2 regions of the Streptomyces sp. NPDC058257 genome follow, and region 1 is predicted to be linked to the other one. Evidence: riboswitches for the same ligand, from Rfam matches in the RefSeq annotation. Region 1 holds a riboswitch; the other holds the start of a gene.
What was found. A riboswitch is a leader RNA that binds a small molecule or an ion and turns the genes downstream of it on or off. The one in region 1 is predicted to bind ZMP and ZTP.

Region 1 (4,174 bases):
GTGAAATCGGCCCCGGGGGCGTCGAGGCCGATGACGACCTGGAGCGGGAAGAGCATGTCGCCGAAGACGTCGCGGTGCAGGGCGTTCCAGTCGCCGGGCCCGTAGCGCAGGAGGATCTGGGCGGACTTGACCTGCCCGGCCGCGTGGCACATCCCCACCCACTCCTCCAGGCTCCCGGGCCAGGGGGCGGGCTTGCCGAGCTTCTCGGCCCAGTCGCGGGCGATGGGCAGCAGGCGAGGGTAGAACGCTGCACGCAACTCGCGTACTACATCGGGGAGTTCGTGGGTGAAGTAGCGGTAGCGGCCGGAGCCGAAGCGGTAGCGGCCCATGTCGACGGTCGCGCGGAAGCGGTCGGTGTCGTCGTACAGGGCGGCGATGTCGCGGCAGACGCCGGGGGTCAGAAGCGGGCCGGTGAGGGCGTGGCCGTACTCGTCGAGCTCGGCGGTCAGCGCGTCCCAGTTCTCGGCGGCGACGCGTTCACCGACACGGGTATCCGCCACGTGAGTGGTGTCGATCATGATCAGAACCCTTCGTGGTCGTGCGGATCGGAGGCGGGTGTCGCGATCACGCGTGTTGACGGCATGGGGACGTCACGCCGCGCACTGCCGTCAGCGGGCATTGTGGAAGATCACGCCGAGCGTGTTGCGGTGGCCGGATTCCACGGCGTTGGTGCCGTGCCGCATGGGGTGACGTCGGTAGCCGTCGCGGCCGCGGACGGGCCGGTGCCGGACAGGGAAGATCATGCCCTGGCCGAGCTGCGGCTTGACGACCACGGCGCGCGACTGGAAGCGCGGCCGCTGCTCCACGAAGACGTTCTCCCCGCCGGTGAAGTCCTCGCCGGCCTCGTTCAGCATGACGGCGATCTGCAGCGGGAAGACGATGTCTCCGTAGACGTCTTGATGCAGACAGGCGTAGTCGCCCTCGCCGTAGTTCAGGATCAGCGGGGTGGGGCGCCGCTGCCCGTTCTCCGCGCACTCGGCGAGCAACTCCTCCAGCGTGGGCGGGAAGGTGCGCTCGTCGAGCTGCGGGGCCCACTGGTTGGCCATCCACGCCATCGGCGGATACAGCTTCTCGCGCAGTGTCCGCACGAGCGGGACGGAGGCCGGGTCGGCGAAGTACTTGTAGGTGCCACGGCCGAAGTTGTGCCGCTGCATGACCACGGTCGAGCGGAAGCGGCTCGGCTCGTCGAACGTGGCGATGATCTCCTGACACTGCTCACGCGACAGCAGCGGAGGCGTGAGCGCCACGCCCTCCGCGTTCAACTGGGCATAGAGATCAGCCCACTTCAGTTCTCCGAGTGCGGGAATCGTCGGTTCGGACGGACCGCGGGGCGGGGCGTCCGACCCGGGCTCGGGGCCGAAGAGGTCGGGGGTGAGGATGGTCTTGTGCATGATTCCGTGTCCTTCGTACCGTGGGGCAGGCTGGCCCGCGCGTACTCGATGTTCGCCGCCCGCGGGTACGCGTGCTGGCGGCATTCGGACACGGCGTTCCGCCGACGGGTCATGCCGACGCCGACAAGCACGACCGCCATCCCCACGGCCACCCGGATGCTGAACGCCTCGTCGAGCACGATGGCGCCCAGCGCCACGGAGACCACCGGCAGCAGATACCCGACGGTCGCCGCGTTGGTCGCGCCCTCGTCCGCGATGATCCGGTAGGTGAGGTGGAAGGTGACGCCGGTGGCGAAGATCCCCAGGACGACCACGGCGATCAGCGCGGTGCGATCCACGTGGATCGTCTCCAGGCCGCCGACCGGCAGGGCCAGTGCCGTCAGGCCCGTGGCCGCCATGAGCTGGGCGGCGGAGAGGGAGAGGGTGGGCACACCCTTCCCGACGAGGTGGTGCCCCATGTACGCGAAACCGACGGCGTAGCTCGCCGCCGCGCCCACGATGGCGAGCGCGCCCCAACTCGTCAGGCCTGACTGCTGCCATGGCGCGAAGATCAGCGACGTACCCGCGAAACCGATGAGGAGCCCGGCGAGGCGGATGGGGCGCAGGCCTCGTTCCGTACCGATGGCGAGGCCGATCAGGACGGACCACAGCGGAGTCGTCGCGTTCAGGGCGCCCGCCACACCGGAGTCGACGGTCTGCTGGCCGACGCTGAAGAGGCCGAAGGGCAGGGCGTTGCAGAAGAAGGCGGCGACGAAGACGTGCTTCCACGTCGCACGGCCCCGGGGAAGGCGGCCCCGCGTACCGAAGAGCAGGACCGTCAGGGTCGCCGCGCCGAGTGCGCAGCGAAGGAGGGTGACCTGCACGGGAGACAGGCCTTCCAGGGCCAGTTTGATCCAGAGGAAGGTCGATCCCCACAGGAGGGCGAGTACGCCCACTCTCACCGCTGCCCGGGTTCTTCCGGGGACGCCATTCACTGTTCGCTCTCGCTCTCCTTGGCCGGATCCTTGTCAGGGAACGATGCCGTCACCGACATGAAAGGACAAGCAACAAGATTTGAACTTTCATTAAGCTCAGCTACATCCGCAATACCAGCGCCCCTCGTCCCGCACCGTCCCTTAGGCTGAGAGGCGGGCCGTGACTGGCGCTGAGGTGGAGCACCACCGGGGAGCGGCCTGACATCGTGTCGATGCCGCGCGCCTGGGCGACTCACCCTGAAGCTCAGGAGTGGCACATGCCCCAGACGCAGACAGCTCGCCCGATGGACGGCACCGGCCTCGCCCGTCGCATCGTCGAATCGAGCTCCGCGACCGCCGCCGACATCCGCCGTCGCACCGGTGTGTCCCCGTGCCTCGCGACCGTCCTCGTCGGTGAGGACCCCGCCTCGGTGACCTACGTCCGTATGAAGCGCTCCCGCTGCGAGAAGGCCGGCATCGAGTCACGGCACGTCGCCCTGCCCGCTTCGGTCGGCACCGCCGAACTGGTCGCGACGATCACCGCGCTCTCCCAGGACCCGACCGTCCACGGCATCCTGCTGCAGCACCCCGCAGGTCCCCACATCGACGAGCGCGCCGCCTTCGAGGCGATCGCGCCGGACAAGGACGTCGACGGGGTGACCATGCACTCCTTCGCGGCGATGGGCTTCGGCCTGCCCGGCTTCGTGTCCTGCACCCCCGGCGGCATCATGCGCCTGCTCGACGAGTACGACGTCGACCTCACCGGCAAGCACGCAGTCGTCGTGGGACGCAGCGCCATCCTCGGCAAGCCCGCGGGGATGCTGCTCCTGGGCAGGGACGCGACGGTCACGTACTGCCACTCGCGCACCGCGGACCTGTCAGCGATCGTGCGGCAGGCCGATGTCCTGCTCGCCGCGGTCGGACGCCCGCGCTTCATCACCGGCGCGGACATCAAGCCCGGCGCCGTGGTGATCGACGCGGGCTACAACCCGGGGAACGTCGGCGACATCGACTTCGACACCGCCCGTGACCGGGCGAGCCTGATCACGCCCGTACCCGGCGGCGTCGGACCCATGACCATCGCCGTGCTCCTCGCCCAGACGGTCGAGGCGGCGACGCGGCAGCTCGGCCTGAGCTGATCACGGTCGTCTGAGAAGGGAGTGGCTCAGGAACGGCTCAGGACGCTGACCCCGTTCGCCGTCACGATCGCCGCGATGGCGAGGCACTCCACCCAGTCGAGGGCCTGGCCCAGGACGACCATGCCCACCAGCGCCGCGAGGACCGGGTTGACGCTCATGAAGATCCCGAAGAAGCGGGCGTCGACCCGGCGCAGGGCGAGCAGGTCGGCGAGGAAGGGGACCGCGGAGGAGAGGATGCCCGCGGTGGCGGCGCAGGCAAGGGCGGTGGCCGTCGGCGGGTGGTGGGCGAGGACCACGATGCCGACCGGCAGATAGAGGAGCCCGGAGATCCCCGCGGCGGCGGCCGAGCCCTCGACGCCCGGGAGGCGGGCTCCGACCGTACGGTTGAGCAGGATGTACGAGGCCCAGCAGGCCGCGGCGAGCAGGCCGAGCGCGATACCGACGTAATCCGTGCTGGGCCGCGGGCGGGCCAGGGCCACCACCGCCACCCCCGCGACGGCCGCACAGCCGAGGTCCACCGCACGGCGGGACGCGGCCAGCGCGACCGACAGCGGGCCCAGGAACTCAAGGGTCACCGCGAGGCCGAGGCCCACGCGGTCGATCGCGGTGTAGAGGGAGAGGTTCATGGTGGCGAAGACCGCCGCCAGGCACAGCAGCGGCCACCACTGACGCCAGGTGAAGGCGCGTATCC
Region 2 (4,174 bases), on a different contig from region 1:
CTTGACCTTCTTGGCGGTGGCCTTGGGCTCGTCGAGGAGGTTGATCAGGCCCTTCGGGGTGGACGCCGACTTGCTCATCTTGATCGCCGGGTCCTGGAGATCGAAGATCTTCGCCGTCTCCTTGAGGATGTACGCCGCCGGAACGGTGAACGTCTCACCGAAGCGGCCGTTGAAGCGCTCCGCGAGGTCACGGGTCAGCTCGATGTGCTGGCGCTGGTCCTCACCGACGGGAACCTGATTCGCCTGGTAGAGCAGGATGTCCGCGACCTGGAGGACCGGGTACGTGAAGAGGCCCACGGAGGCGCGGTCGGCACCCTGCTTGGCCGCCTTGTCCTTGAACTGCGTCATGCGCGACGCCTCACCGAAGCCCGTGAGGCAGTTCATGACCCAGCCGAGCTGGGCGTGCTCGGGGACGTGGCTCTGGACGAAGAGCGTGCAGCGCTCGGGGTCGAGTCCCGCGGCGAGGAGCTGGGCGGCGGCGAGCCGGGTGTTGGCGCGCAGCTCGGCCGGGTCCTGCGGGATCGTGATCGCGTGCAGGTCCACCACCATGTAGAAGGCGTCGTGAGACTCCTGCAGCGCCACCCACTGGCGGACCGCGCCAAGGTAGTTGCCGAGGTGGAACGAGCCTGCGGTGGGCTGGATTCCGGAGAGCACGCGAGGACGATCAATGGCCATGGGGCTCATTCTCTCAGGTGACTCTCATAGCTCGGAAACAGTCGTGTGACGGGTGTGCCGCGATCTTGTGATCCGGCGCTTCGGCGTTCAGTCCGTTGCTGCTGTTCCCCGTCTCCGATGAGACGAGGAACACAGTGCGTTCAGGGGCCGCGGCTCAGTGGGCGGGCAGGCCCGGAGCGGGATGGGCTGCCATCAGGTCGGCGACCTCGGACCGGATCTTCGTCAGGGCGTCCTCGTCGCCGGCGCGGGCCGCGGCGACGCCCCGGTCGATCCAGTCGGCGACGGTCGGCATGTGCTGCGTTCCCAGGCCCCGGGAGGTGAGCGAGGGGGTGCCGATGCGGACGCCGGAGGGGTCGAACGGCTTCCTCGGGTCGTAGGGCACGGTGTTGTGGTTGACGACGATCCCGGCCCGGTCCAGGGCCTTGGCGGCGACCTTGCCCGGTACGTCCTTGGGGGTGAGGTCCATCAGGATCAGGTGGTTGTCGGTACCGCCGGAGACCAGGTCGAAGCCGCGGTCGAGCAGGGCTTGGGCGAGTGCCCGCGCGTTGGCGACGACGGCGTGGGCGTAGTCGCGGAAGGAGGGCCGCGACGCCTCGTGCAGGGCGACGGCGATCGCCGCGGTGGTCTGGTTGTGCGGACCGCCCTGCAGACCGGGGAAGACTGCCTTGTCGATGGCCTTGGCGTGCTCTTCGCGGGACATCAGCATCGCGCCGCGCGGGCCGCGCAGGGTCTTGTGGGTGGTCGTGGAGATCACGTCGGCGTACGGCACCGGTGAGGGGTGGGCGCCGCCCGCGATCAGGCCCGCGATGTGCGCGATGTCGGCGACGAGGACGGCCCCCGCCTCGCGGGCGATCTCGGCGAAGGCGGCGAAGTCGATGGTGCGGGGGAGTGCGGTGCCACCGCAGAAGATCAGCTTCGGGCGCTCCTTGAGGGCGAGGTCGCGCACCTCGTCGAAATCGATCAGGCCGGTGTCATGGCGGACGCCGTACTGGACGCCGCGGAACCACCTGCCCGTGGCGGAGACGCCCCAGCCGTGGGTGAGGTGGCCGCCCATGGGCAGGGCCATGCCCATCACGGTGTCGCCGGGCTCGGCGAAGGCGAGGTAGACGGCGAGGTTGGCCGGGGAGCCGGAGTAGGGCTGCACGTTCGCGTGCTCGACGCCGAAGACGGACTTGGCGCGGGCGACGGCGAGGCGCTCGACGGGGTCGATGTTCTGCTGGCCCTCGTAGTAGCGGCGGCCAGGGTAGCCCTCGCTGTACTTGTTCTGAAGGACCGTGCCGGAGGCTTCGAGGACGGCCGTGGAGACGTAGTTCTCGCTGGGGATCAGGCGCAGGGTGTCGGCCTGGAGCTGCTCCTCGGCAGCGATGAGAGCGGCAAGTTCGGAGTCCTCGGCGGCGAGCGCGGGATGGCTGAGGGTGTTCGGGAGATCCGGGGAAAGGGGGCGGTTCATACGGCGTCCTCCGGGGCGAGCGGTCAGTGTCCGGTCGTGGTCCCGGGGTGCCCAGGCGGTCGGCACCTCGAAGGGTTCTGCCTCGCACGGCTCCCCCGGGGTCCGTTCCCCGCGCGCCAGTCGCCGTGCTGTAGCGGCCAGCCTAGCGGGCACGCCGCCGCGGCGGGTTTCTTCGTCCGCGATCCGAGCGACGATAGAAACAGGGCACCACACCCGCCCGCCGCCGCAGGACGAACGGAGACCCCGTGTCGACTACCGAAGAGTTCATCACCTCGGCCGAAGCCCACAGCGCGCACAACTACCACCCGCTGCCCATCGTGGTCGCGTCGGCCGACGGCGCCTGGATGACGGACGTCGAGGGGCGCCGCTACCTCGACATGCTCGCCGGGTACTCGGCCCTGAATTTCGGGCACGGCAACCGCCGTCTGATCGACGCGGCCAAGGAGCAGCTGGAGCGGGTGACGCTCACATCGCGGGCCTTCCACCACGACCGGTTCGCCGAGTTCTGTACACGCCTCGCCGAGCTGTGCGGCAAGGAGATGGTGCTGCCGATGAACACCGGCGCCGAGGCGGTGGAGACGGCCGTGAAGACCGCCAGGAAGTGGGGGTACCAGGTCAAGGGCGTGCCCGACGGCAGGGCGAAGATCGTTGTCGCGCGCGACAACTTCCATGGGCGGACCACGACCATCGTCAGCTTCTCGACGGACGCCGAGGCGCGGGCGGACTTCGGTCCTTACACGCCGGGATTCGAGATCGTGCCGTACGGCGACCTGACGGCGATGCGGGCCGCGGTCACGGAGAACACCGTGGCCGTGCTCCTTGAGCCGATCCAGGGCGAGGCGGGGGTCCTCGTACCCCCGGCCGGATATCTCGCGGGCGTACGGGAGTTGACGCGGGAGCGGAACGTCCTCTTCATGGCGGACGAGATCCAGTCGGGGCTCGGCAGGACGGGCAGGACGTTCGCGTGCGAGCACGAGGGCGTGGTGCCGGACGTGTACATCCTGGGCAAGGCGCTCGGCGGGGGCGTCGTGCCGGTGTCCGCGGTGGTGGCGGACGCGGATGTCCTCGGCGTGTTCAAGCCGGGTGAGCACGGCTCGACGTTCGGCGGCAATCCACTGGCGTGCGCGGTGGCCCTTGAGGTCGTCGCGATGCTGAGCTCGGGCGAGTTCCAGCAGCGGGCCACCGAGCTGGGCGAGCATCTGCACGCCGAACTGGGACTGCTCGCCGGGACGGGCGCGGTGACACAGGTGCGGGGCCGCGGGCTGTGGGCGGGCGTCGACATCGACCCGTCGCACGGCACGGGCCGCGAGATCTCGGAGAAGCTGATGGGCCGGGGTGTCCTCGTCAAGGACACCCACGGCTCGACGATCCGGATCGCTCCGCCGCTGGTGATCAGCAAGGAGGACCTGGACTGGGGGCTTGACCAGCTGCGGGGGGTGCTGGCGTAGTTCCGGGGGGGGGGGGCTGGCGTAGTTCCGGGGGTGATCCGGTCCGGGGTCAGTGCTTGACTCCGACCCCGCCGAACATGGCCACGTCCTCGACGCCGGGTGCGGTCTCCGTGCGCCAGCGGTTGCACGACACCACGCCGGGTTCCAGGAGGTCCAGGCCCTCGAAGAACGCGGCGACCTGCCCGGGGGCGCGCTGCGTGAGCCTGGGTGTGCCGTTCTCGTTCCAGAACGCCACCGCCTCGTCCACGTCGGGCATCTCCGGGCTTGTGATCGTGTGCGAGAGGACCAGGTGGCTGCCGGCCGGCAGCGCGTCGAGCAGGCGGCGCACGATGCCGTACGCCTCGGAGTCGTCCTCGATGAAGATGACGACTCCGAGCAGGATCAGCGCCACCGGCTGGTCGAAGTCCAGGGTCTTGGCCGCGTGTTCGAGGATCGCCTCCACATTGCGCAGATCCTCGTCGAGGTAGTCGGTGCTGCCCTCGGGGGTACTGGTGAGCAGGGCGCGCGCGTGGGTGAGGACCAACGGGTCGTTGTCCACGTAGACGACACGGGACTCGGGGGCGAGCCGCTGGGCGACCTCGTGGGTGTTGTCGGCGGTCGG

Region 2: linked by a shared signal. The riboswitch ahead of glyA (serine hydroxymethyltransferase) and the one ahead of ACFVXC_RS35020 (bifunctional 5,10-methylenetetrahydrofolate dehydrogenase/5,10-methenyltetrahydrofolate cyclohydrolase) in region 1 are both predicted to bind ZMP and ZTP.

Annotation. Positions count from the first base shown of each region.
Region 1 is NZ_JBHVXJ010000021.1:155,310-159,483, reverse strand. It holds gene ACFVXC_RS35035 (2OG-Fe(II) oxygenase) at 1-518, opposite strand, end outside; gene ACFVXC_RS35030 (2OG-Fe(II) oxygenase) at 609-1,391, opposite strand; gene ACFVXC_RS35025 (DMT family transporter) at 1,286-2,332, opposite strand; ZMP/ZTP riboswitch at 2,516-2,601, shown strand; gene ACFVXC_RS35020 (bifunctional 5,10-methylenetetrahydrofolate dehydrogenase/5,10-methenyltetrahydrofolate cyclohydrolase) at 2,623-3,483, shown strand; gene ACFVXC_RS35015 (DMT family transporter) at 3,510-4,174, opposite strand, start outside.
Region 2 is NZ_JBHVXJ010000003.1:602,811-606,984, forward strand. It holds gene trpS (tryptophan--tRNA ligase) at 1-675, opposite strand, end outside; gene glyA (serine hydroxymethyltransferase) at 830-2,125, opposite strand; ZMP/ZTP riboswitch at 2,168-2,259, opposite strand; gene rocD (ornithine--oxo-acid transaminase) at 2,371-3,573, shown strand; gene ACFVXC_RS11770 (SAM-dependent methyltransferase) at 3,623-4,174, opposite strand, start outside.